Regions from separate parts of the Lysinibacillus sp. NPDC097195 genome, predicted to be linked through region 2. Evidence: a T-box and tRNA genes for the amino acid it is inferred to sense, from the RefSeq annotation. Region 2 holds a T-box; the other holds one or more tRNA genes.
What was found. The T-box of region 2 lies ahead of ileS (isoleucine--tRNA ligase). A T-box ahead of a tRNA ligase gene usually reads a tRNA of that ligase, here a tRNA-Ile.
Positions count from the first base shown of each region.

Region 1: it encodes a tRNA-Ile, which carries the amino acid that the T-box ahead of ileS (isoleucine--tRNA ligase) is inferred to sense. The anticodon was not compared.

Region 1 is NZ_JBIWDP010000003.1:344,127-348,418, forward strand. Features, by position in the region: gene ACIQXI_RS16905 (CynX/NimT family MFS transporter) at 1-1,136, shown strand, start outside; gene ACIQXI_RS16910 (nitric oxide synthase oxygenase) at 1,238-2,284, opposite strand; tRNA gene ACIQXI_RS16915 (tRNA-Glu) at 2,491-2,562, opposite strand; tRNA gene ACIQXI_RS16920 (tRNA-Asn) at 2,564-2,640, opposite strand; tRNA gene ACIQXI_RS16925 (tRNA-Ile) at 2,653-2,726, opposite strand; tRNA gene ACIQXI_RS16930 (tRNA-Gly) at 2,731-2,804, opposite strand; tRNA gene ACIQXI_RS16935 (tRNA-Phe) at 2,813-2,885, opposite strand; tRNA gene ACIQXI_RS16940 (tRNA-Ser) at 2,896-2,988, opposite strand; tRNA gene ACIQXI_RS16945 (tRNA-Ala) at 3,004-3,079, opposite strand; tRNA gene ACIQXI_RS16950 (tRNA-Pro) at 3,091-3,167, opposite strand; tRNA gene ACIQXI_RS16955 (tRNA-Arg) at 3,191-3,267, opposite strand; tRNA gene ACIQXI_RS16960 (tRNA-Leu) at 3,282-3,370, opposite strand; tRNA gene ACIQXI_RS16965 (tRNA-Gly) at 3,376-3,450, opposite strand; tRNA gene ACIQXI_RS16970 (tRNA-Leu) at 3,497-3,581, opposite strand; tRNA gene ACIQXI_RS16975 (tRNA-Lys) at 3,590-3,662, opposite strand; tRNA gene ACIQXI_RS16980 (tRNA-Gln) at 3,678-3,752, opposite strand; tRNA gene ACIQXI_RS16985 (tRNA-His) at 3,764-3,839, opposite strand; tRNA gene ACIQXI_RS16990 (tRNA-Trp) at 3,876-3,949, opposite strand; tRNA gene ACIQXI_RS16995 (tRNA-Tyr) at 3,962-4,045, opposite strand; tRNA gene ACIQXI_RS17000 (tRNA-Thr) at 4,055-4,127, opposite strand; tRNA gene ACIQXI_RS17005 (tRNA-Asp) at 4,137-4,209, opposite strand; tRNA gene ACIQXI_RS17010 (tRNA-Met) at 4,216-4,290, opposite strand.
Region 2 is NZ_JBIWDP010000001.1:2,351,544-2,378,437, forward strand. Features, by position in the region: gene carB (carbamoyl-phosphate synthase large subunit) at 1-568, opposite strand, end outside; gene carA (glutamine-hydrolyzing carbamoyl-phosphate synthase small subunit) at 561-1,661, opposite strand; gene ACIQXI_RS12145 (dihydroorotase) at 1,661-2,938, opposite strand; gene ACIQXI_RS12150 (aspartate carbamoyltransferase catalytic subunit) at 2,940-3,818, opposite strand; gene ACIQXI_RS12155 (solute carrier family 23 protein) at 4,025-5,335, opposite strand; gene pyrR (bifunctional pyr operon transcriptional regulator/uracil phosphoribosyltransferase PyrR) at 5,357-5,899, opposite strand; gene ACIQXI_RS12165 (RluA family pseudouridine synthase) at 6,209-7,120, opposite strand; gene lspA (signal peptidase II) at 7,117-7,596, opposite strand; gene ACIQXI_RS12175 (proline dehydrogenase family protein) at 8,307-9,281, shown strand; gene ACIQXI_RS12180 (AAA-type ATPase lid domain-containing protein) at 9,395-10,726, opposite strand; gene pruA (L-glutamate gamma-semialdehyde dehydrogenase) at 10,902-12,446, shown strand; gene ACIQXI_RS12190 (sodium/solute symporter) at 12,608-14,176, opposite strand; gene ACIQXI_RS12195 (DUF485 domain-containing protein) at 14,200-14,526, opposite strand; gene ACIQXI_RS12200 (AraC family transcriptional regulator) at 14,770-15,948, shown strand; gene ileS (isoleucine--tRNA ligase) at 16,013-18,781, opposite strand; T-box leader at 18,934-19,156, opposite strand; gene ACIQXI_RS12210 (DivIVA domain-containing protein) at 19,247-19,771, opposite strand; gene ACIQXI_RS12215 (YlmH family RNA-binding protein) at 19,867-20,655, opposite strand; gene ACIQXI_RS12220 (YggT family protein) at 20,759-21,037, opposite strand; gene ACIQXI_RS12225 (cell division protein SepF) at 21,058-21,552, opposite strand; gene ACIQXI_RS12230 (YggS family pyridoxal phosphate-dependent enzyme) at 21,536-22,240, opposite strand; gene ACIQXI_RS12235 (YlmC/YmxH family sporulation protein) at 22,391-22,627, opposite strand; gene sigG (RNA polymerase sporulation sigma factor SigG) at 22,809-23,582, opposite strand; gene sigE (RNA polymerase sporulation sigma factor SigE) at 23,697-24,404, opposite strand; gene ACIQXI_RS12250 (sigma-E processing peptidase SpoIIGA) at 24,418-25,257, opposite strand; gene ftsZ (cell division protein FtsZ) at 25,466-26,623, opposite strand; gene ftsA (cell division protein FtsA) at 26,677-26,894, opposite strand, start outside.

The sequences.
Region 1 (4,292 bases), on a different contig from region 2:
TCATCGGTGTCATCTTTCTTGCTTCGACATTACGTATGCCATTAACGGTTGTAGGGCCGATTATTTCCTTTATTCGTGAGGATCTTGGCATATCCAATGTGCTGGCAGGCTTTCTAACAACTATTCCATTGCTTGCATTTGCACTCGTGTCACCCATTGCACCAGTAGTTGCACGAAAAATGGGGCTTGAATTGACACTATTTTTATCAACGATTTTATTAGCACTAGGAATTGTGTTGCGCTCACTTGGTACAACTGGTTTACTCGTGTTCGGTACAATGATAATTGGTATTGCTATTTCATTTGGTAACGTCCTAATACCAGGGCTGTTGAAATTGAAATTCCCTTATCACGTAGGCTTACTGATGGCCTTTTTTACAATGTCTATGAACTTAACTGCAGGAATTGGCGCTGGCATTAGTTATCCAATAGCCAATGCTTCTCTTGGCTGGCAAGGTGCACTTGCTATTGCGCTAGTTCTTGTTGTAGTAACGATTGTAATTTGGATTCCTCAATTAAAAGCGAATAAACCTGAACCAACTGTAGCCTCTACGAAAACGCGTATTCCATTATGGAAATCACCCGTTACTTGGGCAGTTACTGGCGCTATGGGTTTACAATCATTATTATTTTATACAACTGCAGCTTGGATTCCCGAAATCTATATCGCACAAGGAATCGCCCCAGATCGTGCTGGGTGGATGTTCTCCATCATGCAAATTTCTCAAGTACCTATGGCTCTAGCTGTACCGATTATCGCTAGTAAAATGACATCACAACGACCTCTAGTTTTGATGTTTACTGCATTTTATGTTGTCGGCTTTACTGGCCTTGTCATGGAATGGACTAGTCTTGCGGTATTGTGGATGATATTGCTAGGATTAGCAGGCGGCGCTTCATTTTCACTTGCCATGATGTTCTTTACACTTCGTACTCGTACGGCATATGAGGCAGCTGATTTATCGGGCTTTGCCCAATCATTAGGCTATTTATTAGCCGCAGTAGGCCCTATTTTATTTGGTTACCTGCATGATTTATTTGGTGGCTGGAACACCGCTGGTTGGCTATTTGTTGTCGTTGCGGCTTTACTATTCTTCTGCTCATTTAGAGCTTCTAAAAATGAATATGTAAATTAAAAAGTAAAAGTGTTAGATTGACTAATCAATCTAACACTTTTTTCAATCAGAAGTATTCAATAACTTTACACCTTGAGTACCTAGTATTAGCCACCTCATTTTCAGTAAGGGGGTTTTTGGTAGAAATAATTCGGCGTATTGTACACATTATTGTAAGGCTTATGAAAGATGTGAGTTGTTGCAGGCGATAATGGTGGAATCAACCAAGTCCAGTTACCTGTTAAATCACGTCCTGCCTTATGTTCTGCTTCTTCAAACAGCTTAAATTGCTGTGCCGCTGTATGATGATCGACAATACTGACACCATCTTCTTTAAAGGAATGAAGGACCGCAATATTTAATTCTACTAATGCGCGATCACGCCAAAGCGATGCCTGTCTCGTGGTATCGAGTCCAAAAATTTCAGCTATTCTCGGTAATATATTATAACGATCATGATCGGCTAAATTGCGTGCCCCAATTTCTGTCCCCATATACCAGCCATTAAAAGGGGCTGCCTGAAAATCAATACCTGCCATTTGAAACCGCATGCTCGAAATAATCGGCACCGCATACCATTTCAACGCAAGCTCTTCTACTTGGGGATGCTCAGGATGACGAATAGCAACTTCCAATACGTCCTCTTGAGGAATTGTAAAGCATTGTGGACTTCGATTATCCACCTGTATAACAAGGGGTAGCACATCAAAAGCTGTGCCCTCTCCACGCCAGCCTAGTGATTCACAAACCTTTGTAAAAGATACCGAATGTGGATCCCCAACAATGCCTTCAGCCGTTTCATAGCCTGCATAACGTATTAGCTGATGGTTCCAGACTCTCACTCTGTCAGCTGCAAATACCGTAATCGTTGGACGGATTTTACCATCATTTGTTGCATAACGAATATGATGCAATAGCTTTTGAAAAATTGCATGCTCATCTAAAATATCACGTGCATCCTCAACATGTAATGATTGCCAAAACAATCTACCGATACATTTATTACTATTACGCCATGCCACGCGTGCACCAAAAGTAAGCTCTTCTGTTGAAGGAATATATACACCTTCTTTGTCAACTTGTTGTAATCTATTTGTTAACCATTGTTCAGACTTATTTTGTTCCATTTGATAAAGTGCTAAAAAACGTCGTATCTCTTGTACATTCATGTCGTTTTCCTCCATCTATCCTCATATTAGATGAACAAAATTAAATTCACCACGAAAAAATCCGTCAGAAAACATACATCTTTTATATATGAAATACTTTGTTCAAATTTTAACTAGACGGTCGAACAAAACTTTTATCAGCTTACAGAAAAAAGCCCCATTACAAGAAAAAAGCATGTAGCAAAAATGCTACATGCTTTATTTGATGACCCCTACGGGATTCGAACCCGTGTTACCGCCGTGAAAGGGCGGTGTCTTAACCGCTTGACCAAGGGGCCATGGCTCCGAAGGCAGGACTCGAACCTGCGACAACCTGATTAACAGTCAGGTGCTACTACCAACTGAGCTACTTCGGAATAAATTTATAATGGGCCTAAATGGACTCGAACCATCGACCTCACGCTTATCAGGCGTGCGCTCTAACCAGCTGAGCTATAGGCCCTTCATGGAGCGGGTGATGAGAATCGAACTCACGACATCAGCTTGGAAGGCTGAGGTTTTACCATTAAACTACACCCGCAAAAAAGATGGGTCAGGACGGAATCGAACCGCCGACACTTAGAGCTTCAATCTAATGCTCTACCAACTGAGCTACTGACCCGAAATAAAAATGGAGGAGGTAGAGGGATTCGAACCCCCGCGCGGTGTTACCCGCCTGTCGGTTTTCAAGACCGATCCCTTCAGCCAGACTTGGGTATACCTCCGGAATTAAACAAATATGGTGGAGCCTAGCGGGATCGAACCGCTGACCTCCTGCGTGCAAGGCAGGCGCTCTCCCAGCTGAGCTAAGGCCCCAATTTAAAAGATGGTCGGAATGACAGGATTCGAACCTACGACCCCTTGGTCCCAAACCAAGTGCTCTACCAAGCTGAGCTACATTCCGTTACTGTCTATCTTATCTTTTTATGGCGCGCCCGGCAGGAGTCGAACCCACAACCTTCTGATCCGTAGTCAGACGCTCTATCCAATTGAGCTACGGGCGCATAATATTTAAAAATGGTGCCGAGGGCCGGAATCGAACCGGCACGGTAGTCACCTACCGCAGGATTTTAAGTCCTGTGCGTCTGCCAGTTCCGCCACCCCGGCACATTTGGAGCGGAAGACGAGGTTCGAACTCGCGACCCCCACCTTGGCAAGGTGGTGTTCTACCACTGAACTACTTCCGCATGTGCATAAGATTATTTATCCTGGCAATTATGTAATTAAAATAAATGGTGCGGGTGAAGGGAGTCGAACCCCCACGCCTTGCGGCGCTAGATCCTAAGTCTAGTGCGTCTGCCAATTCCGCCACACCCGCAAATATGATGAGCCATGAAGGACTCGAACCTTCGACCCTCTGATTAAAAGTCAGATGCTCTACCAACTGAGCTAATGGCTCATATTATTAATAAAATGGCTGGGGTACTAGGATTCGAACCTAGGCATGACGGAATCAAAATCCGTTGCCTTACCGCTTGGCTATACCCCAATAGTTTTATATGGGGCGACTGATGGGAATCGAACCCACGAATGTCGGAACCACAATCCGATGCGTTAACCACTTCGCCACAACCGCCATATGAAATATAACAGTAGTTTAACCTGAAAAATTTGGCAGGGGCAGTAGGAATCGAACCCACACCAAAGGTTTTGGAGACCTCTATTCTACCGTTGAACTATGCCCCTAAAAGTAAAAACTGGTGGAGGGGGACGGATTCGAACCGCCGAACCCTAAGGAGCGGATTTACAGTCCGCCGCGTTTAGCCACTTCGCTACCCCTCCAAGGGCTGATGCCGGCGATAGGAGTCGAACCCACGACCTACTGATTACAAGTCAGTTGCTCTACCAACTGAGCTACACCGGCATATAAAGACGGTCCCGACCGGGATCGAACCGGCGATCTCCTGCGTGACAGGCAGGCATGTTAACCGCTACACCACGGGACCATAATTTGGTTGCGGAGACAGGATTTGAACCTGTGACCTTCGGGTTATGAGCCCGACGAGCTACCACTGCTCCACCCCGCGAT
Region 2 (26,894 bases):
CTTCTAAGTCTTGATCGTTATAGCAAATACCGCCGCCTGTTCCACCAAGTGTGAAAGCAGGACGTACGATGACTGGATAACCGATTTTTGCAACAAAGTTTTTCGCTTGATCTAAATTATGGATAATGTCTGATTCCGGTACTGGTGCACCTAGTTCGTACATTAAGTTACGGAATAAATCACGGTCTTCTGCTTTATGGATGGCATCTAGTTTTGTCCCAAGAATTTCGATATTTAGCTCATTTAAAATTCCCGAGTTGTCTAACTCGATTGCCATATTTAAACCTGTTTGACCACCTAGTGTTGGTAAGATCGCATCCGGACGCTCTTTACGTAAAATACGTGAAACAAACTCTAATGTGATAGGCTCAATATATACTTTGTCTGCAATCTCTGTATCTGTCATGATTGTTGCAGGGTTTGAGTTTATTAAAATAACGCGGTAGCCTTCTTCTTTTAATGAAAGACATGCTTGTGTTCCTGCATAGTCAAATTCTGCAGCTTGTCCGATGACGATTGGGCCTGACCCGATTACTAAAATAGTTTCTATATCTGTACGTTTAGGCATGTTGTTTCCCCTTCCCTGCTTCTACTTCCATCATTTCAATGAATTCATCAAATAAGTGGTTTGAATCTTCTGGTCCTGGTGATGCTTCTGGGTGATATTGTACAGTGAAAATCGGATATTTCTTATGACGTACACCTTCACAAGTACCATCATTTAATGCGACATGCGTTAACTCTAAATCTGTATCTTTTAATGACTCAATATCGATTGCATAGCCATGGTTTTGAGATGTTAAGTCTGTACGGCCTGTACGTAAATCTTTGACAGGATGGTTCCCGCCACGGTGACCGAATGGTAATTTAAATGATTTCGCGCCACTCGCTAAAGAGAAGATTTGGTGGCCTAAGCAAATACCGAACATTGGCACTTTTCCGATTAAATTGCGCACTGTTTCGATCCCTTCTGCTACGTCTTCTGGGTTCCCTGGGCCGTTTGACAGCATAATACCATCTGGATGCCAAGCTAAAATTTCGGATGCTGGTGTGTTGTAAGGAACAACAAGTACATCACAATCACGTTTGTTTAATTCACGTAAAATACCATGCTTCATGCCGTAATCGATTAATACTACTCGTTTGCCACGACCTGGTGATGGATACGCTGCTTTTGGCGATACTTCGCGAACATGATGCGTAATCGCTGGTGTTGCCTGTAGTTTTGCCACGATTTCTTCGACATTCACTTCTTCGTCAGCCGCTGTTAATATCGCTTTAACTGACCCTTTGCTACGAATAATGCGTGTTAATTTACGTGTATCGATGCCTTCAATCCCTGGAATATCTTTTGATGTTAAATATTCATCAACTGTTAAATCGCATCTGAAGTTTGACGGTGTTTTTGCTAGCTCGCGGACAACAAATCCACGAATGGCTGGTGAGATTGATTCAAAATCATCACGATTAATACCGTAGTTACCGATAAGTGGGTATGTTAACGTTACGATTTGTCCGTAGAATGAAGGGTCTGAAATCGTTTCTTGATATCCTGTCATGCCTGTTGTGAATACGACTTCACCTTGTGAAGCTCGCTCACTACCGAACGCTGTGCCTGTAAATACTGTGCCATCTTCTAAAATAAGTAAACGTTTTTTCATTACTCTGCCTCCTGGTATACGATATTGCCTTCAAATATAGTTACGACTGGCCAACCTTTTGCAACCCAACCATTGAATGGTGTATTGCGACCTTTTGATACAAAACCTTCTGCATCAATTGTTTGTTCTTTGTTGATATCAATTAATACCATATCTGCTGAAGCACCTACTTCTAACGTACCATATGGTAAATCAAAAATTTGTGCCGCTTTAACCGTCATCCAATCTACTAATTGCTTTAATGTCCATTTCCCTGTTTCCACAAATTGTGTATATAACAATGGGAAGGCTGTTTCAAAGCCTACGATACCGAATGGTGCCCCTACCATACCACAGCATTTTTCTTCTATTGTATGTGGCGCATGATCTGTCGCGATGCAGTCGATGGTACCGTCAAGTAGTGCTGCATGTAGCGAATCTTTATCGTCTGCAGCGCGTAATGGCGGATTCATTTTCCAATTAGCATCATCTGATGGGATATCCATCTCTTCTAGTAATAAGTGGTGCGGACAAACTTCAGCAGTAACACGGATACCTGCTGCTTTTGCATCTCGTACTGCACGCACAGATTCTTTTGTTGATACGTGACACACATGGTAACGTGCGCCAGCAGCTTCTGCTAGCAGCACATCGCGTGCGATTTGGACAGATTCACAAATCGACGGAATCCCTGGTAGTCCTAGCTCTTTGTTGCGCTTTCCTTCATGCATAACCCCATCATAAATCAATGAGTTATCTTCACAGTGTGCCACAACGACCATGTCATGCTTTGCTGCCTCTTGCATTTGTTCATACATTGTTGACGCTAATTGGATGCCTACACCATCGTCAGAAAACGCGACAGCTCCCTGTCCTTTTAATGCAGCAATGTCCGTGCGAACTTCACCTGAAATATCTCGTGTTAATGAGCCGTATGGTAGTACACGAATAACGGCACTTTCTTGAATAAGACCGTTAATTAATTGCATGTTTTCTACAGAATCAGGCACTGGTTTCGTATTTGGCATTGCACAAATCGTTGTAAAACCACCTTTTGCTGCAGAAGCAGAGCCTGTAGCAATCGTTTCCTTATGTTCAAAGCCGGGTTCACGTAAATGTGTATGCACATCAACAAAACCTGGAGTAACAACTAAACCATTTCCTTCGATTATTTCTGCACCAGCGACATGGACCTCTTGTCCAATAGCAGAGATTTTGCCATCTACTATGGCGATGTTCACTGTATGCAGTTCACCTTGTTCATTTAACATTTGCACATTTTGAAGTACTTTTGTCATGTTATTCTCTCCCTTGTAAAATTGTTTCTATGATAGCCATGCGTGTGTAGACACCGTTGCGTACTTGCTCAAAAATACGAGAACGTTCACATTCTACTAACTCAGATGCTATTTCTACATCGCGGTTAACTGGCGCTGGATGCATAATAATAGCTGTATCTTTCATTTGCTTCTCACGTTCCACCGTTAAGCCGTACTCTTCATGATAGCTTTCTTTAGAGAAGCTTTTATTTACTTTATGACGTTCATGTTGGACACGCAGTAACATAATGACATCACTTATTTCGATTAAATCATCCCAACAATGATGTGCCTTAAAATCTCCTGCCCATTCTTCCGGGCACAGGAAGTGGACATTTGCTCCTAGCCGTTGTAATGCTGATGCGTTGGATTTCGCAACACGGCTATGGGAGATATCCCCGGCGATTGTGATATTTAACCCTTCAAAAGAACCAAACTCTTTTTTTATCGTGTACAGATCAAGTAAGGATTGAGATGGATGTTGACCAGCACCGTCTCCTGCATTAATCACTGCAACATTAATGCCTTCTAGTAGCTCGTTATAATATTCATCTTCTTTTGCGCGGATTACGACCGCATCCATACCAATCATTTCTAATGTCTTAACTGTATCGTACATGGTTTCACCTTTTGTCACACTTGAAAAACTTGCGTCAAATGGGATGACCGTACAGCCGACTTTGCGCTCCGCCATCTCAAAACTCGTTTTCGTTCGGGTACTCGGTTCAAAAAATAAGTTTGCGACGTTGTAAGGACGAGATAACGATGATGTTTCGCCATTTTCAAAAGCTTGCGCACGATGTAAAATGCTGTTAATTTCTTCAGTTGTTAAATGTTCCATTGATAATAAGTTCTTCATCATGTACCTCCATTAGGTTGTGTGTCATGAACGTCTATGTATGACGTCCTTCATTATTTAAGTGTCTAAATAATGTAAAAGCCCCGCTGATGTCATCAGCGAGGCATAAGGAGGCGTGACAAACTAGAGTAAGAGATTCGCTTACTAATTGTTTGTCCACAACTTCCCTTTCTTTGCCTCTCTGGACAATTCATTAAAAGGTACTACTATGAATTATTATGTTGATTGTAAGGTACAGGTATATCAGCTTCTTTTTTACCTGGTAAAACTGCATTTAGTACTACTCCGATAATGGCTGCTAACGCCATACCTTCTAAACTTAGGGATTCTGTGACGATAAACTTCGCACCGCCGATACCTATTACTAGAATAACAGAGGCAATCACTAGATTGCGGCTATTACCAAAGTCTACGTGGTTATCCACTAACATGCGTAAACCGCTTGAAGCGATAATACCGAATAACAGGATAGACACACCACCTAGAACAGCTGTTGGAATTGTTGCGATGACGGCCATTGCTTTCCCGAAGAATGACAGCACAATCGCGACAACTGCCGCTCCCGCTATAACATACACACTGTACACACGTGTGATGGCAAGTACACCGATGTTTTCACCGTAAGTTGTTTTGGGTGGGCCACCGATGAAAGCACTAATCAATGTCCCAAAGCCATCCCCTAGTAATGATCGATGTAAGCCTGGTTCTTTAATATAATCGCGATTCACTACTTTTCCTAATACAAGCTGATGTCCGATATGCTCTGAAATGGTTACGATGACAATCGGCACCATCGCTAGTAATATCGTAGATGTAATCGTAAAGTCATAATTTACACCAGGAATGATGAAGTGTGGTAGTGCAAACATCTTCGCTTCTTTTATTGGCTCAAAGTTAACGATACCAATTATAATCGAGTAAATATAGCCGACGATCAGGCCGATTAATATTGGCATTGTACTTAAAAGTCCTTTAAAGAAGATTGTAAAAATAATCGCTGTAAACAATGTCACAAGCGCTGCTGAAAAATGCAGTAAGTTATACTCTCCATCAACATTCATCGCCATGCCCACTGCCGTTCCTGATAAGCCAAGGCCGATAACCATAATTACTGGGCCTACAACGATAGGTGGCAGGATTTTCATAATCCATTTATAGCCGCTCTTCCAAATGATAAGTGACACAATGCCGTAAGTAATACCGACGGCCATTGCCCCCATCATGGCATTACCTGGGTTGACACTTGCTCCTTGCTTATCTAAGCCACCAGCCGCCAGTAAAATCGGTGCGATAAAGGCAAACGATGAACCTAAATAGGCTGGTACTTGAAACTTCGTTATTAATAGGAAGAACAATGTAGCAATCCCGCTTGTTAGCAGGGCGATTGCTGGGCTAAGGCCAACTAGCTGTGGTACTAAAATCGTTGATCCAAACATGGCAAACATATGCTGAAAACTCAATGTTACCAATTGGACTGGGGTCGGTTTTTCATTTACATCTAAAACTGCCTTTGCCATAATGTTTCCTCACTTTATCGGTTAGTCTTCTTTATAAATAATGACGCAATCTTCACCGTCTACTTCAGTTAGGTTGACGACGATTCGTTCAGAGCCGGATGTCGGAACATTCTTTCCAACATAATCCGCTCGAATTGGTAACTCTCGGTGCCCACGATCAATCAATACTGCTAATTGAATTTGTGATGGTCGTCCTAAATCCATTACCGCATCTAGTGCCGCGCGCACTGTACGACCCGTATAAAGTACATCATCAACTAAAATGATTTTTTGATTGGCAACAACATACTCGATATCTACTTGTTCAACATGCGCTTGCTCATTTTCATGTTTAGTTGATAAATCATCTCGATAAAGCGTGATGTCCAGTTCTCCGGTACGAATCGCTTTACCCTCGATTTTTTCGATACGTTCCGCTAAGCGTCTTGCAAGAAATGCACCGCGTGTTTTAATACCAACTAGAATACATTCATCAATCCCTTTATTGCGTTCAATAATTTCATGGGCAATGCGTGTTAATGCTCTTGTCATCGATGGCCCATCTAAAAGCTCATTTTTTGACATCTTTTGTCCTCCTCTCTTCACTCTGTTATCAGTGTTGTCCATTGTGCGCAACTTTAAAGCTTTGCACAATCGATTTGTATGCTTCCTATTTGCAAAGCATCGGTTAATGGCATAAAAAAACCTCTCGAGGCGAATAGCCTGAGAGGGTTGAGTACGTGTTTAAATAGCATGTTGAAAAAAATTTGCAGCACAAATTTTCGCAACACTTCACTGGTTCCTTCTCAGCCTCTCTGGACTGCCATTAAAGGTGATTATTAAGTTAAAGTCGTTCTTTCACTTTCGTTAGTATAGACCTTCTTTAATAATTCGTCAATCCTTATTTCGTAATTCCTCTAATAATTGCACATAATCGACAGGAAGTGGTGCTTCAAACTCCATATATTCGCCAGTTGTTGGATGATTGAATCCTAAAATTCCTGCATGCAATACTTGTCCACCAAAATCAATTGTTTTTCTCGGGCCATATTTCGGATCTCCAACTAACGGGAATCCAATATAGTTCATATGCACGCGAATTTGGTGTGTACGTCCCGTTTCAAGACGACATTCTACTAGTGTATAATCACCGAAACGTTCAATTACTTGGAAATGTGTGACCGCATGTTTGCCTTTATCGACAATAGCTTGTTTTTGACGATCCTTTTGGTCACGTCCAATCGGTGCGTCAATTGTTCCTTTATCATGGGCGATATGGCCATGAACAAGGGCTGTATATTTACGTGTTACCGTTTTATTCACTAGCTGCTCGACTAATGATTCATGTGCAACATCATTTTTGGCAACCATAAGTAAGCCTGATGTGTCTTTATCGATACGGTGGACAATACCTGGACGCATCACACCATTAATGCCCGATAAATCTGTGCAATGATACATTAGACCATTTACAAGCGTGCCTGTCATATGCCCAGGTGCAGGGTGAACGACCATGCCCTTTGGTTTGTTGACAACGAGCACATCTGCATCTTCATAAACAATTTCAAGTGCTAAATCTTCAGCAATAACATCTAAAGGCTCCGCTTCTGGCACGATGATTTCTACAACATCGCCTGCTTTTACCTTATATTTTGCTTTGACTGTCTCACCATTTACTTTAACAATTCCTTCTGTAATCCAATTACTAATTTGTGTACGAGACCATTCTGTCTGTATACTTGAAATCGCCTTATCAATGCGCTCTCCTTGCTGCTGTTCTTCGATTGTATATGATACTTGCGTCATTGTTTCACCTGTTTCTTTTCTTTTTTATCTTCGGCGATTAAACCAATCATTAATACGACAACGGCAATTGTTAATGCTGCATCCGCAATATTAAAAATTGGGAAATCGTAATTCATAATAGGGATTAATACGTCGACAAAATCTACTACTTCTCCTCTAAATAAACGGTCAATAAAGTTACCAATGGCACCGCCCAATAACAGCATTAAGCCTACTTGAAATAAAGGCTTACCCTTTGCTTCTTTATGATAAAAGTAAATAATGGCGCCAATAACAGCAATTGTTACAATGGAAAATAACCACATTTGCCCTTCAAGCATTCCCCATGCAGCACCTCTATTGCGATGCGATAAAATACCAAACCATGGATCCCATACGGAAATACGCTCACCAAACTCCATATTTTTCACAATTAGCCATTTTGTCCATTGATCTAGAATAATCACAAATGCGGCCAATCCATAATATTTATACACAGTTATTCCTCCGTTCACTCAACATCTAACCTATTCTACCATAAGAGCTTAAATAGCAATAACTAATATAACATGAAAATATGACAGAAACATAAGGCTGTAGTCGTTCAACCGAAAAAATCGGGGTCATTTATTATGTTTCTATAAAGAAAAAGGATAATTTCTATGGTGAAGAATGCATGTTGAATAGGTGCTTTAAAGTTTCTCTAGAAAGACTCCGAAATTGCTTTAGAACGATTTCCTCCTAAGAAACTGCAAATAATAAACGGCTTACCCCCAATAAAATAAGGTCAAGCCATCTTAAAGAAGTAGGCTCCTATTTTTCTCCCTCACGGAGCAATATAGTACTTAGTGTTTCCTTCTGCAGACACAGTGTAAGCCGCAACCCTTGCTAGCACGCGGTTTGTTACGTCTTACAACTTGTACTGCTCCCTAAGAATATTACTTAGAATAGTTAATTGTAGTAAATTGTTTGAGTGACTGGTACTCCAAATTACCATTTAAAGTAAATTTTTTGTTGTTTCAACTACACCAATTTAAAAAAAATTTTTTATTATTTTTTAATTTAAAAAAGTCAGTAAAGACAATATCTCACGCATACTTCATTGCATCATCAAGTAATCTGTTTTGAAAATCTGGCAGTTTTACTTTTTAAAAAAAGTGTTATAATCGCCAAGAAATCAAAATTTTCTATTTCAGGAGGACATTTTATGGCATTACGTGACGTTTTTATTTCCCTGTCAGAAAACAAAATATTAAATAGCGCAGCTCAAAAGTACGGTTTAAGAATGGGCGCACAAAGTGTAGTAGCTGGTACAAATTTACAAGAAGTTGTCAAAACAATTAAAGAATTAAATCAATCGAATATTTCTTGCACAGTCGATAATTTAGGGGAATTTGTTTTTGAAAAATCAGAAGCAACTGCTGCCAAAAATAATATTTTAGAGGTCATTCAAGCTATTCATGATGAGCAATTAGATGCCCATATTTCGTTAAAGCCTTCACAACTAGGTTTAGATATTGATTATGACTTCTGCTATGAAAATCTAAAGGAAATTGTGGCACTAGCACATCAATATGATATTTTTGTAAACTTCGATATGGAAAACTATGCTCGTTTACAAAGCTCATTTGATTTAATGAATGCGTTACATAACGAGTTTGATAATGTTGGAACGGTCATTCAAGCATACTTTTTTGAATCTGAGGAAAACATTGAAAAATACAAAAATTTCCGTTTGCGTATTGTAAAAGGAGCTTACAAAGAAAGCGAAAGTGTTGCCTATCAATCTAAGAGCGATATTGACCGTAATTATCTTAAATTAATTGAATACCATTTATTACATGGCAAGTTCACATCAATTGCCACGCACGATCATAATGTCATCAACCATGTAAAACAATTTGTACAGCAACATAATATTCCAAATGACAAATTTGAATTCCAAATGTTATACGGCTTCCGTAAAGAGATTCAACTTGCTCTTGCGAAAGAAGGCTACAACTTCTGCACATACTTACCATTTGGTAACGATTGGTACGGATACTTTATGCGCCGTTTAGCTGAGCGTCCGCAAAATTTAACACTTGTAACGAAACAAGTATTCAATAAAAAAACAAACTTAGCCATCGGCCTAGGAACAACAGCCTTCCTACTTGGCCGTCTTTCAAAAAGAGGCAAATAAAATGAGTGCCGCCGATTTCCGTTCTTGCAAGCGCGGCTCCCACTAATTTTAGAATTAAAATAGACTACCTTGTTTAGACAAAGTAGCCTATCTAATCTAAAGCGAAAACATTGTTAATCGATGTTTTCGCTTTTTTTATTGAGATTATAGTTTTTCACACGATATTGTAAACTTTGTCGACGTATTCCTAACGCTGCAGCAGTCTTTGAAATATTTCCTTGATGGAAATCTAACGCTTTTGAAATATAATACTCCTCTACTTCTTTCATGTAGTTTTCCAGCGGTCTAATATCATGTTGATTTTTGATAACAAATAAATCACTCGTCTCGTCAATCCCTTTATCATTAGAACTTTGCATTTTCCATTTAAAGTGAGCCGGCAACATATGGCTATCGATTATAATCTCGTTCGTAATGAGTGGCGAGATTTCATCGAGCAAAACTTCTAACTCCTTTAGATTCCCTGGCCAATCATATTTTAAAAACGTCTCTTTCACTTCATCCGATAGCCCTTGAATAGCGGAGCCGAAACTATCGCGATGCCTTTTCAAATAGTCATCAATAAATGGCATAATATCTTCTTTTCGTTCTCGTAAAGGTGGCACATATATTGTTATTCCCGAAAACAGTCGATATAATTTTTTCGATAATTGTTGCTGTTGAATTAAATCAATTGGATCTTTCCCAACACTGGCGATTAAAACATGATGATGATTCGGATGGTTTTCAAAAAGCTCGACAATCTTTTCTTGTGCTTCCATCGATAAGTATTCAATACGTTCAGCAAAAAAAGTAATTTTTTCTTTATCGATAATATATTTTTCAAACTGTTTTAATACCGTTTTTTCGTCACGGCGGCAAATTAAACCGATAAACATATCATTTTTCATCTTCAAATCATGATGAATCCCTTCGGCAATCATATCTATACCGGTCCCAGACTCGCCTATTAAAACAACAGGCATTCTACTTAACGCGACAATTTTGGCTTTTTCAATAACGTCTTTCATGACAGCCGATACTGCCGTAATAATATCGAAAGTTAGAGAGGCACCATATCTTCTTAATGGCTGATACATCATAAATTCTAACTGCGTAATATCTCGTGCAAATTCTACAGCTCCAACTAAAATACCATCATTGTGTAACGGATAAATATTGCTTATGTAGGTAACTTCCTGGTCCTTTTTATTCCAGTATGTTTTTTTCACATTCAGCATGGGCATCCCCGAATTCAAAACCTTATATATATCACTTTTTTCGATTTCAAAATCAATAATCTCTAAGGCGCGTCTCTCCTCGAATTCTGTCTCATTGACACCTTCCAATTCTCTCATTTTTTTATTATAAATAAGCAATTTCCCTTCGGTATCCACTACACAGATTCCCATGTCGCCTTTTTCAATAACATATTTATAAATATTAAGTAATACAGTATTATCCATCTTGTCCTCCCGTTGCTTCATAGCCTTATTGTATCACCAACAAAAAAACCCATGCAAAAATTAAAAAAATTATAAATTTTAAGTTGATTAATGCCAAATTATATTGCATTATAGTATTAATAAAATCTCATAAGGTGCATAATCATTTTGCACCTACATTGTTGGAGGGAATTATATGATCGCTTACAAACACGAACCATTTACAGATTTTACTCAAGAAGCAAACTACAACGCTTATGTAGAGGCATTAAATAAAGTTGAAGGTTATTTAGGTCAAGACTACCCACTGATTATCGGTGGCGAACGTATTACGACAGAAGATAAAATTGTGTCTTATAACCCAGCAAAGAAAACAGAAGTAATCGGTCGCGTTTCGAAAGCGAGCAAAGAATTAGCTGAAAAAGCAATGCAAGCAGCAGATGAAACATTTAAAACATGGAAAAAAGTAGACCCAGCGATTCGCGCTGACGTGTTATTCAAAGCCGCTGCCATTATCCGTCGCCGCAAACATGAATTCTCAGCACTGTTAACAAAAGAAGCTGGTAAGCCATGGAATGAAGCAGATGCAGATACAGCGGAAGCTATTGACTTCCTTGAATACTATGGTCGCCAAATGTTACGTATTAAAGACGGTCAACCAGTAGAAAGCCGTCCAGGCGAGTACAATCGTTATGACTATATTCCATTAGGAATCGGTATTGTCATTTCTCCATGGAACTTCCCATTCGCTATTATGGCTGGTACGACAGTAGCCGCATTAGTAACAGGGAATACCGTGTTATTAAAACCAGCTTCAACAACACCAGTTGTCGCTTATAAATTTATCGAAGTATTAGAAGAAGCAGGTTTACCGGCTGGTGCAGTAAACTACGTACCAGGTTCAGGTGCTGAAGTTGGCGACTACTTAGTAGATCACCCAAAAACACGCTTCATCAGCTTTACAGGTTCTCGTGATGTCGGCTTACGTATTAACCAACGTGCTGCAACACATAACGAAGGTCAAATTTGGATCAAACGTGTTATCGCCGAAATGGGCGGTAAAGATACAATCGTTGTTGATAAAGAAGCAGATTTAGAGCTTGCGGCGCAATCTATCGTGAAATCAGCATTCGGCTTCTCAGGTCAAAAATGTTCAGCATGTTCTCGTGCGGTTATCGTAGAAGATGTATATGAGACAGTAGTCAACCGTGTAGCAGAGCTAACAAATGCTTTAACAGTAGGTGACCCATCTGACAACAGCAACTTCATGGCAACAGTAATTGACCAAGCAGCATTCAATAAAATTACAGAATACATTGAAATTGGTAAAGGTGAAGGTCGCCTTGTAGCAGGTGGTACAGCGGATGATTCAGTTGGTTACTTCATTAACCCAACTGTATTCGCAGATGTAGATCGTTCGGCTCGCATTATGAAAGAAGAAATATTCGGACCAGTGGTAGCGATCGCGAAAGCGAAAGATTTCGATGAAGCAATCGAAATTGCGAACGACACAGAATACGGCTTAACAGGTGCGGTTATTACTAACAACCGTATGAATTTAGAAAAAGCACGTGAAGATTTCCACGTAGGTAACTTATACTTCAACCGTGGATGTACAGGTGCAATCGTTGGTTACCAACCATTCGGTGGCTTCAACATGTCCGGTACAGATTCAAAAGCTGGTGGCCCAGACTACCTACAACTGCATATGCAAGCGAAAACAACTTCAGAAATGCTTTAAGCGTCATTTATCCTTGGCAGCTCGCATGCAGAGTAACGATAAAAAAGTGATAGATTGATCTAGTCAATCTATCACTTTTTCTCTTTTTCGCCTCTAAATCTATTCCACATTATAATAGAAGAAACTCCTATTTTTTTATGATTCGTGCAGAAAAAACTACTTTAAGCCGTTTCAGATTCTTTCGAGTGGACACGCTTCATGAAATCATTGACATCAGCTGGTACTTTACGATCTAACAATGACACAATGATTACAGAAAGGAAACCTACCGGTACTGTCACTATACCAGGAATTTTAAATTGTAAGAAACTCGGAAGTGTCCCTGGTAAAAAGATCATCCACATTGATACAGCAAGACCAATGACCAAGCCTGCAATGGCTCCTTTTTCTGTCATACCTCTCCACCAAATACCTAAGATAAAAATCGGGGTAAATGTACTTGCAGCCACAGTAAATGCTAATGCTACTAAATGACCGATAGATGCATCTTTTACGAGTAACCCTAGCCCACCATAAAGAATACCTAAAATAACAATGGCAACTTTCCCAGCAATTACTCGCTGTTTTTGCGTAATATCTTTTTTCATAAAACTAGCGTATAAATCGTGTGCTAATGCACCAGAACTTGTAATAAATAATCCTGATAAATTCGAGAAGATAGCAGCGAATGCCCCTGCAATAACAAGGCCGAGCAGCCAATCGCCTCCTAAAGCTAGTGCTGTTGTAGGAATCACCATATTATTACCACCGAGCACTAAATCTCTCATCACTTCTTCACTAGCAGTACCTGAAATAAAAATAGCACGACCCACAACACCTAAAAATACTGCTAACAAGAAGAACGTACTGGCAATGCCAATCGCCATTAAGGCAGATTTACGTGCAGCCTTGGCACTCGGATTCGTATAAAAGCGCAATAAAATATGCGGTAGCCCTATTGTCCCGAGCGCTAATCCAATCGTCATACTAATTGTTTGCCAAAACGTTGGGAAATAGAAGCCTGTCCCTGTCCATGCAGCACCATCAAAGTTGACATCATTCCCATCCAAAGCATACGGCGAGGTACCTGCGATAGGGCCGCTAAAGGAATGGATAGCTGCTAGTATTTTATCGTAATGCAGGCCCCCATACATCGCCGCAATTAACATGACGATAAACGCACCTAAACGAATCCACAGCTCTAACGCTTGATTGATAGTCGTCCCTTTCATACCACCAATTCCAACATAAAAAATCATCACTACACATGTAAAAATAATGCCGAATTCATAAGATGTACCAAAAAACATACTTAAGATTTGTGCAGCTCCTAATAGCTGAGGGGCAGCGTAGAAGCCTGAAATAGCTAACACAACAATGACCGCTGCTAAGCGAGCTCGTCTACTATGAAAACGGTAAGCTAAAAAATCGGCTACCGTAAATGCGCCAAAACGTCGTAATGGCCCTGCTACAAAAATAGCTAACAGCGTCAAGCCAATCGAGAAGCAAAAAGCATAATATGCACCATCATAGCCTAATTGAAATGTTAAACCAGCAATCCCTAGAAATGTAGCTGCACTTAAATAATCTCCACCGATTGCCGAGCCATTTGTAAACCACCCAAAACTCCGTCCCCCAACGAAGAAATCAGATGCCGTCGTATTTTTTTTCGTCAAATACGTAATGTAGACAATCGTTCCCATCAGTGCAATCGTCAATAACATTTTCGGTTCTAAAATCGTTTCAAGCATTTAATCTACCCCCATTCGTTTCACTACTTCGACATTTCATATTTTTTCAAACGCTTTTCATACAACGTTGTATGAACATAAGCAATAACAAAAGCCATCACCATCATCACAATTGTTGTGACAAACCAAGTAAACGTCATGCCACCCCATAGTTTCTTAAACGCCAATTCAGGAGCAAACCAATTCATTACTGGAATACTAAAAATTAAAAGAAAATAAAATACCGTTAAGCTAAATCCCGTTGTAAATTCATCCTTCATAATTTGATGCGTTGTCGAATCTAACGGTGGCAAATCTTTGACATCCACTGTGCCCGCTTCTACATACTCATAATCATGACTCCCTGCCATATTACAAACCCCCTTTTATACAGTGAATAATTATCTGAAATTTCAAATTATTATTCGTTACAACTATTCTATTCTATTTTTTGAATAATATAGGTACAATATTTTGCTGTATTAGTACAAAATATTGCTATTTTAAGTTAAAATATTTTTATCCTTCTTTATTTTGTTTTGATTTATAGAAAGGGGCTGTTTCGCATTTCAAGCGTCGTATGGCATGTTGAGAATACAATTGAAAAACAGCAAATGATAGCATGGTTAGAGGAATTTCTCCCGCACACATTTACAGAATGTAAGCAACCGAGTGTCCAAGAGGTAGCAATTATTGTCTATGAAATTAACCATTTATTCGATTGGGTAAAGGTCAAACGCTTAAGGAAAAATTATCCTAATAGTATTATTATCCCTATTGTAGCAGTACACTTAACCTATTCTGTTGGCATAGCCATTGAATTAAATTTACTAGCCCTTGTTATTAAACCTTTGCACAAGCAAAAATTTTTACGCATCGTCAAAAAGCTCTATTCATCTTATAAAGATCAACAAGCAAGTACGGTTACGATGCTCGAGCTGTCACAACAAATTCCACACAACCATACATCACCTTTTCGCGAAGCATTTTTGAGACGGCTCATACGCGGCGAAATTAATAATGAACAGGAAATTGTACAAGCTTCTTCGTTTTTATCAACTGATTGTATTCCCAATATCGTTTTCTTAATTCAAGGCTATGTAGATGTAGCACCAAACCGACCAGCACTATTTGATGCAAGCAGTGTCATTACCAATGTCTTACGTCAACATTTCGCTACAAAAGCACCATTGTCCTTTTTAAATTTCGAACGATATTTATTACTACTTATGCGCATTCCTACTATGTATACTTCATTTAAGCATTGGTCCGAGGGCGTCACTACTTTACTGACAGCTATCGAACTGTTAAAAAGAGATTATAATATCCATCTTTTTATTGGAGTCGGCGGTGTATTTTTACAATCGATGCAAGTAAAAGAATCTTATAGCCAAGCTAGAAAAGCACGTAGAAAGCCACCTGTAGATAACATTCATATACGATTTTATGAGGATTTAACGAAGCATGAACAATTGCAAAAGGCTATTCACTACATTGAGGAGCATTATGATGAGCAACTTATTATTGGAGATGTTGCTAAATCCATTAATTTTAGCCCTACTCATTTTAGTCGGTTATTTAAAAAAGAAACAGGTCGTAACTTTGTGGACTATGTAGCATTTACACGCATTATTAAAACACTTCCTTTTTTACGAAAATTCGATTATACCATTGAAAAGATTGCAGCAAGTTCTGGCTTTAATACACCTAATTACTATAGTCTAACATTTAAAAAATACGTCGGTCTTTCACCTACTGACTACCGAAATACCGTTGAAATATTGTTTAAGTAAATCATGTAATCATAATAAAAATGAGCCGTCGACTTTAGTCATCGACGGCTCATTTTTTTAATACTTATACGTAATATTTTTCTACTACTTCCGCACAGCGCGCGCATACTGTTGGATGTGCTTCATTTGTGCCTACTGTTGCAGAAATTGACCAGCAACGCTCACATTTCTCGCCTGTTGCTTTTTCCACAACAATCGATGCATGTTCTAAAGCAAGTGCTTCTGCAGGAGCTGATTCAATTGGTGCTACTTCAAATGCAGAAACGATTGATAGTTGGGCAAAATCAATATTTTCGTCATTTAATAATGCTAACACTTCTTGTGTTGCATAAACCGTTACTTTCGCTTCAAGCGATTTACCGATTGTTTTTGAATTACGTGCTTCTTCTAATGCTTTTAAGATATCATCACGTACTTCGATAATCGCTTCCCATTTGCTACGTAGTTCATCAAAGTTTGCTTGCTCATCAACTGATGGGAAGTCTGTTAATTGAACAGAAACTTCAGCTACAACGCCTTGAGCATGTAAGTAAGACCATACTTCATCTGTTGTATGTGGAATAATTGGTGTCATAATTTTTACTAATGTCATTAATGTATCGTACATCACCGTTTGCATTGCACGACGATCTTTATTGTCATGACCTTCGATATAAACAACGTCTTTTGCAATATCTAAATAGAATGAAGATAATTCTACCGCAACAAAGTTATTAACCGCATGGTAAACAGCCGCAAAATCATAACGCTCGTAAGCCCCACGCACTGTTTTTAATACATCTTGTAGACGCATGTAAATGTATTGATCCATTTCGCGTAACTCTGCATAGGCTACACGGTCTTTCTGTGGATTAAAATCAGCTACATTGCCGTGTAAGAAACGGAACGTATTACGGATTTTACGGTACACTTCAGACACTTGTTTTAACATATCCATTGAAATACGCACATCCGCCGTATAATCAACAGAAGCTACCCATAAACGTAAAATGTCGGCACCGTATTGGTCCATTACCTTTTGTGGGATAATGACATTACCTAAAGATTTACTCATTTTGCGACCTTCACCATCTAATACGAAACCATGTGTTAAAAGCCCTTTATAAGGTGCAAAACCATTAATCGCTACAGACGTAATTAATGATGAGTTAAACCATCCACGGTGTTGGTCAGAGCCTTCTAAATAAAGATCTGCTGGATATTTCATACCACGCTCTACAAGGACACCTTGGTGAGATGAACCTGAGTCAAACCATACGTCCATAATATCGTTTTCTTTCGTAAACTCTCCATTTGGACTACCTGGATGTGTAAAGCCTTCTGGTAATAATTCTTTCGCCGTCATTTGGAACCAAATATTTGAACCATGCTCACGGAATAGTGAAGAAATACGCGTAATTGTTTCTGGTGTAATAATTGGCTCACCATTTTCAGCATAGAAAATTGGAATTGGTACACCCCATGCACGTTGACGAGAAATAACCCAGTCGCCACGGTCACGAATCATATTATAAAGGCGTGTTTCGCCCCATGCCGGTGTAAATGCCGTCGATTTAACCGCTGCTAATAATTCATCACGGAATGCATCGATTGACGCAAACCATTGTGGTGTAGCACGATAAATAACAGGTTTTTTCGTACGCCAATCATGTGGATACGAGTGCGTAAAGAAGTTTAATTTTTCTAATGCACCAACCTCTTCTAATTTAGCCGTCACCATTTTATTTGCATCATTGTAGAACACACCTTCGAAGCCTGGTGCTTCGTCTGTATAACAACCACTGTTATCCAATGGGCTTAAAATTGGTAAACCATATCGCTTACCGATTTGATAGTCGTCTTCACCGTGTCCTGTCGCTGTATGCACACAGCCAGTACCTGCCTCAGCCGTTACGTGTTCGCCGACCATAACTAGTGATTCACGGTCATAGAATGGATGCTGTGCTACAAGACGATCTAATGCTTCCCCTTTAACTTCTTGGATCACTTCGTAAGATTCCCATTCAAGCGCGTTTGCAACTGTTTCAAGTAATTCTTTAGCGATAATGAATTTTTTATCTGCTACTGCCACAACAACATAGATAAATTCTGGATTTAAAGAAATTCCTAAGTTTGCTGGAATTGTCCACGGTGTAGTCGTCCAAATAATAAATTTCGCATCAGCTGGCACAATGCCTTTTGCATCTTTAATGGCAAAGCTTACATAAATAGAAGCTGATTTGACATCTTTATATTCAATTTCCGCTTCTGCAAGCGCTGATTCAGAAGAAGGTGACCAGTATACTGGTTTCAAACCTTTATAAATATAGCCTTTTTCAGCCATTTTACCGAATACTTCAATTTGTCGAGCTTCAAATTCTGGTTTTAATGTAATGTATGGATTTTCCCAATCACCACGAATACCTAATCGGCGGAATTGTGCACGCTGATTATCGATTTGCTCATACGCATATTTTTCACAAAGCTCACGGAAATCAGCAATGGACATTTCTTTACGCTTAACACCTTTGTTTGTTAAAGCTTGCTCAATCGGTAAACCATGTGTATCCCAACCAGGGATATAATTGACATGATAACCTGTCATTGAACGATGACGTGTAATCATGTCTTTTAGAACTTTATTTAAAGCATGACCAATATGGATATCTCCATTTGCATATGGAGGACCGTCATGTAGGACATATTCTGGGCGACCTGCTGTACGCTCCATTTGTAATTTATTGATGTCCATCTCATTCCATTTTTCTTGCATTTTTGGTTCATTTACAGGTAAGTTCCCACGCATAGGAAAATCCGTTTTCGGCATTAATAACGTATCTTTATATTCTACCATTTGTAATTCCTCCTTTATTTTTTGTAAACAGAGAGCAAATGCGAATCATTCCATTACTTCAGCATCTTGTAACCCCAAACAAGGAGCTTAGGCTGTACTTCCCTAGTAATACCCAATTCTATTCATTCACAACAAAAAAGCCCCTCATCCCTATAAGGGACGAGAAGCTTGAACTCGCGGTACCACCCTAGTTGTAGTACATAATTGTACTACCGCTTGAAAGCACGTTAACGTTGTGCACTCCGAAATAACTTACTAAATGTTCAGCTATTTAGCTCAGAAGTGATGTTCTTTGTTATTTGCTTGTCTGGGCTCACACTATCCCCAAATCGCTTAACTGCGCCTAACAAATACTGTCTTCATCTCTGCTTTTATGCATATCAGTTCTAATTTACATTACTATTACAATAGTATATGAAAATCCATGTAGTGCGTCAAGTCCTATTCATATATGACTAGCGCCATTTACATTTCTTCTGCCTCTTGTGCTTCCTCAACAGAAGACTGAATATCAGTTAAATCAATATCGTATTGCAATAAATGTTCCCAATCATCTGCATTAAGTAAATCTAACTGAGCTTCTACTAGCATTTTAAAACGATTGCGGAAAACTTTTGATTGTTTTTTCAGCTCATCGATCTCAATTGTTACTTTGCGCGCTTTCGTTAACGCCTCATTGACGATACGATCCGCATTTTTTTCAGCTTCCTTCACAATAAGCTTTGCTTCTTTTTGTGAATTTCTTCTTACTTCGTCTGCTGCCTCTTGTGCAACAACAATCGACTTTTGTAATGTTTCTTCTAAAGAATTGAAATGTCTCGCTTGCTCTAAAGCCATTTCTAATTGCTTATCGACTTCTTTTTTCTCACGTAATAGTTTTTCATAGTCTTTAATGATTTGATCTAAAAATTCATTTACTTCATCTTCAGCGTATCCTCTGAAAGATTTTGTAAACTCCTTATTATGTATATCAATAGGTGATAATGGCATACGATCCTTCTCTCCTTTACATGTACATTCGTAATTCCTATTATACAATTGTTCTAACAACTTAGCAGTAAAAATAAATGGAAAAACCCACTTTTTTAACCTTTTTGGGTCAATCGACCGATTTGTAAACGAATTTTATCTTTCTTTGTTCGTCCTTCTGTCATTATTATTTTCACACGACCGCTCCCACGTACTGATAAAATATCCCCTTCTTGACACTCGAAAGCAACAGCATCTCGTTCAGTCCAATTGACACGAACTTTTTTGCCTGTAATTAGCGCTTGGGCTTTTTGACGAGATACCTTTAATACCGTGGCAATAATGACATCTAGACGCATAGAAGAAACCGTATGAGACTCTTCCTGCCAGTCTTCCTCATTATCGATAAGTGCTTGGGATTCTTTTATTAATTCAACATGCACTTTAACCTTACCAATCCCTGTTAAATGAAGGCGTACATAGTCTGCTACTTCTTGTGCGACAACAAACTGCACTTGTTGCTCATTGACACGTATATCTCCAAATTTAGCTCTGTCTAAACCTAATGATAATAGAGCACCAAGAACATCTGGATGGCGCAGTTGGACAAATCTTGCAGGGTAGTGAATCGTAAATACAGTTAACTGGTAATCTTCCTGTTGTGGTTCAAAATACGTTGGGAAAATTAACATACGTTGTCGTTCCGCTTCATGAAACAAGCCCTCACTTGCCGTAACGAGTGTATTATTTTGAGCAATAACAGATGTCACAATAAAACGCTGCCTAGGATCTAAAAAATCTGTCAGCTTCGGTGCATAACGATCTTCCACCTCACGCTGCCAACTCACTACCTGCTCAATAAAAGGCTGTTCGTCCTTTCTAAAATGTTGTATTAAATGCTCCATCTATCGTTCACCTCATCTACCTCAACCATTTGGCATTGGAAACTGTTTAAGCCTAGTATTTCCTTTTTACATAAAAAATCCCCACCAACTGTGAGGATTTTGACTAAAACATAAAGAATAATTTTTGCAACACAATAAAAAGCCCATTTTTAATAAAGTTTAGCATAAAGATTGCCACGATAGGAGAAATATCAATCATACCGATAGGCGGAATAATTTTTCTGAAAAGCCCTAAATACGGCTCGCATAATTTTTCCAGAAAACGGCCAAACGCTGAACTTTGAGCTGCCGGTACCCAAGACAATAAAACATAGGCAACTAGCATAAATGAGTACACAGTAAAAGCTAAATCCACATATTTCAAAATTATATAAAAAGTCATATAAACTACAATCCTCGCTATTAATTATCGTCTAAAATAAAATTTGAAATTTCACCAGACACTTCTACATTATCTGGTGTGCATAAAAAGATATCTTTGCCTATGCGTTGAATGTCTCCACCGAGAGCATAGACTGTACCGCTTAAAAAGTCGATAATTCGTATACCTTGCTCTCGTTCTATGCGCTGTAAATTCACAATCGTTGCACGTTTGTTCTTTAAGTTTTCAGCGATATCTTGAGCTTCTGCATAAACTCTTGGTTCTACCAATACAACCTTTGCACCTTTTGTATTCATAGCTGCCTGTAAACTAACAATATTATTATTGGCAGTGGTACTTTGCGGTACAATTTCGTGTATTTGTGCCTTACGTTCTTTAATAACCTTTTTAGAAGGTTTCGCTGCTTGAATCGGTTGTTGCACGGGTTGTTGCTGTTGAATAGGAGCTTGCGTGATTTCTTCTTCTATGTCTTCTTCAAGATAAAAGAAGTTTTTAATTTTATTTTTCATGCTCATCCTGTTCCCCTCTTTCATTTCCAACAAGAGCCGTTCCGATTCGAACGAATGTAGCCCCTTCCTCTACCGCTATTTCAAAGTCATTTGACATGCCCATTGATAACTCGGTACAAGGCGCGTGTGCGAATCCTCGTTCGGCTATTTGCTGTTGACATTGTTTTAATTGCTTAAATACAGAGCGAATAGTAGTTTCGTCTTCTGTATTCGGTGCCATTGTCATAAGACCTACCACTTGAATTTTCGTAAAGTTTTGTAATGCTGCGATAAAATTTATCGTCTCTTCTTCTGTTAAACCATGCTTTGATTGTTCACCTGACACATTAACTTGTACAAAACATTTCACTGGTTTTGTCGCTCTTTTTTCAATTTCTTCAGCTAAGCTTACACGATCTAATGAATGTAAGTAATCAATATCATTAATAACTTGTTTAACTTTTCGCGTTTGTAAAGAGCCAATATAATGCCAGTGTACATTTGCTTGAATAGCTTCAGTTTTTTGTTTTAAGCCTTCTGGGCGATTTTCACCTAAATGTATAAGCCCTGCATCAATGGCTTCTTGTGTGCGCTCAACAGAAACCTCTTTTGTGACAGCAATTATTTGAACATTTTTTGCTGCATTGTTTGAACGCTGTTGTGCTGCTTGTATTTGATTATTAATTTTGTCTAAATTTGTTAAGATTTTCGTCACTGTTTTTCCCAACTTTACAACTTAGTTTCCTTTATTGTAACAAGCAACTCTTTATTTATCAATGAATAGCCTGACCTATTAATGCTAGTACCTTTACACAGTTTAAACGAAATGAGGGGCTACAGTCTTACTAAATAAAATGCTATGATTCTAGGATAATGCCTTTACTAAAATAACATCCTTGCCCACTACTAAAACATCTTTCATATAGACTTTTCTAATAGACTCTTCACCTCTAAAAAACCCTAAATACTTACGTGGCTCTGCAATCATAAACGCCGTGACATAGCCTGTTTCTTTTGATACCTCTGCATCTACAACAAAGCCTAAAAACCGCCCATTTCCTGCTTCTATCACTTCTTTTTGCTGTAACATAGAAAATCGCATCTGTATCCCTCCTAGTAAATCAATTACCATTGTATTTTCTAAAACACGAACAATGCTTATTGATTCGCTGTTGTATTGCTTTCATTTCAATTCTATGAGCGCTACCACAGCTTTACTTCTTATTTGCATGAAAACAATGAAGATAAAATGCGCACCGAAGTTTCGGGTGCGCATTGTCTACTTACTTATAATCTTTTTGCATTGTTTCGATGGCATTTTTTTCAAGACGTGAAATTTGCGCTTGGGAAATCCCTAATTCTTTTGCAATTTCAGTTTGCGTCTCACCGTAATAAAAACGCTTCGCTACGATCATCTGCTGGCGCACATCTAATTTTTGCAAGCTTTCTTTGACAGATACGTAAGCAACCCATTGATCTTCTGATACATCATCATCACGTAATTGGTCCATCATATAAACAGCGTCTCCACCGTCTGCATAAATTGGCTCCTGTAATGAAACTGGGTCTTGTATGGCATCTAAAGCAAATAATACATCTTCCTTTTTCATGTCAATCATTTCAGCAATTTCTTCAATCGTTGGTTCTCGCAAATTATCGGTTATCCATTGCTCTTTTGCCTGCATCGCCTTATACGCAATATCTCGAAGAGAACGAGAAACACGTAGTGCATGATGATCACGCAGATGGCGACGAATTTCCCCAATGATCATTGGTACAGCATATGTTGAAAATCGTACATTATGCTTTAAATCGAAATGATCAATGGCTTTCATGAGGCCGATACAGCCTACCTGAAATAAATCATCTGCCTGTTCACCCCTATAGGCAAAGCGTCCGACAATACTTAGCACTAACCTTAAATTGCACATGACAAGCTCTTCACGAATCTCGGTTTCTCCTGCTTGTAAACGAATGAAGAGTTCCTTCATTTCTTCGTGCTTTAAAATTGGCAAAGTCGATGTATCTAAGCCGCAAAGATCTACTTTTGTTCGCATAATCGATTCCTCCGGATGTTATTCTCTGACTAAACCGTTACATCAGTTTGTCCGACAGAATCGAGAATATGCAGAAATAATGCGACCAATTTTAGGTAGGATAAATTTCCCTCTCTACGATATTGGTTGATTCAAATTTTCACGTAAATCTTGAATAATTTTCTTTTCTAACCTCGAAATATAGGATTGCGAAATACCTAAATGATCTGCTACTTCTTTTTGGGTCATTTCAATTTTACCGTTTAAACCAAAGCGACATTCCATAATATATCTTTCACGAGCACCTAATAAATTAATGGCATGGAACATATGCTGACGTTCGATTTTCTTTTCAACATTATCTAAAATAATATGTTCCTCTGTCCCTAAAATATCAGACAATAGTAATTCATTTCCGTCTGCATCTGAATTTAGTGGTTCATCTAGTGATACTTCACCCTTCATGCGACTTGTCTTACGTAAATGCATCAAAATTTCATTTTCAATACAACGCGATGCATACGTCGCAAGTTTAATATTTTTATCGGTATTGAACGTTTCAATCGCTTTTATTAAGCCAATCGAACCAATACTAATTAAATCTTCAATCGGCGTTCCCGTATTATCAAAACGTCTAGCAATATAAACAACAAGACGTAAATTACGTTCAATAAGTGTATCTCTAGCTCGTAAATCTCCGTTCATAAAGGATGCAATGACTGTGACTTCTTCTTCTCGACTTAGTGGCACTGGCAATGAATCATTTCCCCCTATATAGTACGTTTCACGACTCCGAAACTTACCCCATAATTTTTTCAAGCTAGCAAGTAGCCTAAGAAGCAATAGTTCTCCCCCTCTATGAGTTATTTGAAAGCGCTGAAAAATGTAAAATTGCTGCTGTGCTATGCGGAAAATTTTTAGCTTTTTTTGTTAAGACGATATATTCATTTGTTTTTACTTGTGAAAGAGACGACTCTCCTTTGATATGCAATTCATCGAAGCGAAAGCCTAATACAACAGCTTGTTGTTGCACAGTATTGACATGAATAAATCGTATAAGACGCTGATAATCTACTGAAAACATCGATACATCGTAAGGATCTGTTTCTTGCCATTGCAATAATGATTCACAAATTGCTGCTGGTAAATAAGGTTTTAGCGCTGTATATGAAACGAAATGGACAGGTTTCCCTGACAACGGCTCAATACATTGATTCCCTGTATCTACAAACGCCGAAAGTGGGATGACTTTATCAAAAATCTTTAAAGTCGTTTGAAAAACAAATTGTCCACTTACACGCTCTAGTTTTACAAAGCCCCATTGCTTGTAAAAAAGTATGAGGTTAGCAAATGCCAGCAATAAGCAAAGTACAATAAAATGCATGACAGATAGATTCTTTAAATACGGTTGTAATGCTGTTAACAGTCCGCCAATAACAATCGTTGCAGTTAAGACGATAGGACCTTGCTTTTGAAAGCTTCGAAGTTTAAAGCGAAAAGCTAGACCAATCAGTACAATAAAACTTAGCACAATCGTCAACAGCGTTTGACCACCTATGACAGCTATAAAACTACTAATAATTGAACTCATTAATAATCTTGTATTCTTTACAAAAACGCCTGTAACTTTTGCTGTAAACGTCAGTATCGCTAGATTATAAAGCGTATTAATGAGCACCAGCCATTCTCCATACATAACAGCCGCCTCCTACTTACAAAGTTAGCATGTCGGCGCCACAAATATTGTCAAACAATCGCATCATTTCCTTAAAATGTTTTGACAAAAAACATCCTTTCCTTACACAAAAAGTGCCAGGCACGCAAACAATTCAGAATTGTTTGCGTGCCTGGCACTTTAAAAGCAAAAAAAACTCGTATTTTACATAGTAAAATACGAGTTTTGGTTATCCACGATTTTTACGGTTACGTAAAAATGCAGGTACTTCAAGCATATCATCTTGTGCATAATTTTGATGATTTTGACGCGGTTGTTCTTGTTGCACATGTACTTCTTGACGTTGCTCACGAATTGGTGCTTGTTGTTGTGGAGCAGCTTGTCTATTATTATTAATGCTCGGACGCACATTGCCTCGGCCTTGTTGTAAAGCCTCTTCTGTGAAACCAGTAGCAATAACCGTTACGATAATTTCATCTTTTAGATTTTCGTTAATAACAGAACCGAAAATCATATTCACCTCTTCATCTGAAGCTGATGCCACGATATCTGCCGCTTCTTGTACTTCAAATAAGCTAAGGTTAGATCCGCCTGTAATATTCATCAATACACCTTTAGCGCCGTCAATTGATGATTCAAGTAATGGACTTGAAATAGCTTTTTTAGCCGCCTCTGCAGCACGATTTTCACCTGTTGCAATACCAATACCCATTAATGCAGAACCTTTGTTAGACATAATTGTTTTTACGTCAGCAAAGTCTAAGTTAATAAGACCTGGTGTGGCAATTAAATCCGAAATACCTTGTACACCTTGACGTAAAACGTTATCCGCTTCACGGAATGCTTCTAACATTGGCGTCGATTTATCGACAATTTGTAATAGTTTGTCGTTTGGAATAACGATCAATGTATCTACGGCTTCTTTCATACCGCCAATACCACCGATTGCCTGTGTTTGTCGTTTACGTCCTTCAAAAGTAAATGGTCGTGTTACGACACCCACTGTTAACGATCCTAAATCACGAGCAATTTGTGCGATAACTGGTGCAGCACCAGTACCTGTGCCACCACCCATGCCAGCTGTTACGAATACCATATCGGCACCGCGTAATACTTCTTCTAGTTGTTCACGACTTTCTTCAGCCGCTTTTTTCCCTACTTCTGGATTAGCACCTGCCCCTAAACCACGCGTAAGTTTTGTTCCAATCTGTAACTTTATTTCAGCTTTTGATAAATTTAAAGCTTGTGCATCTGTGTTCACTGCGATGAAATCAACACCTTGTACACCATGTTCTATCATTCGGTTTACAGCGTTGTTACCGCCACCACCCACACCAATGACTTTTATAACTGCAAGTTGATCAACACTTGTATCAAATTCTAACATTCTATTTTCCTCCCACGGTAACTCGACTCTTTATCATTCATTACGCATTCAACTTAATCAAAAAATTTATCAAATAATTTTTTTGCTCTACCGATTACGCTTCCTTTTGATTCTGAAGGTGTAGCATATTCTTGCTTTTTAGATGCAGGTGCTTGAGCACCGACAACCGCATACTCAATAGGCTGCGTATTCGTACCTTTTCCATAAAAATCATCTTCTAGATAGGCGTAACGAATCAGTCCAACTGCCGTCGTAAATGAAGGCTCTCTAA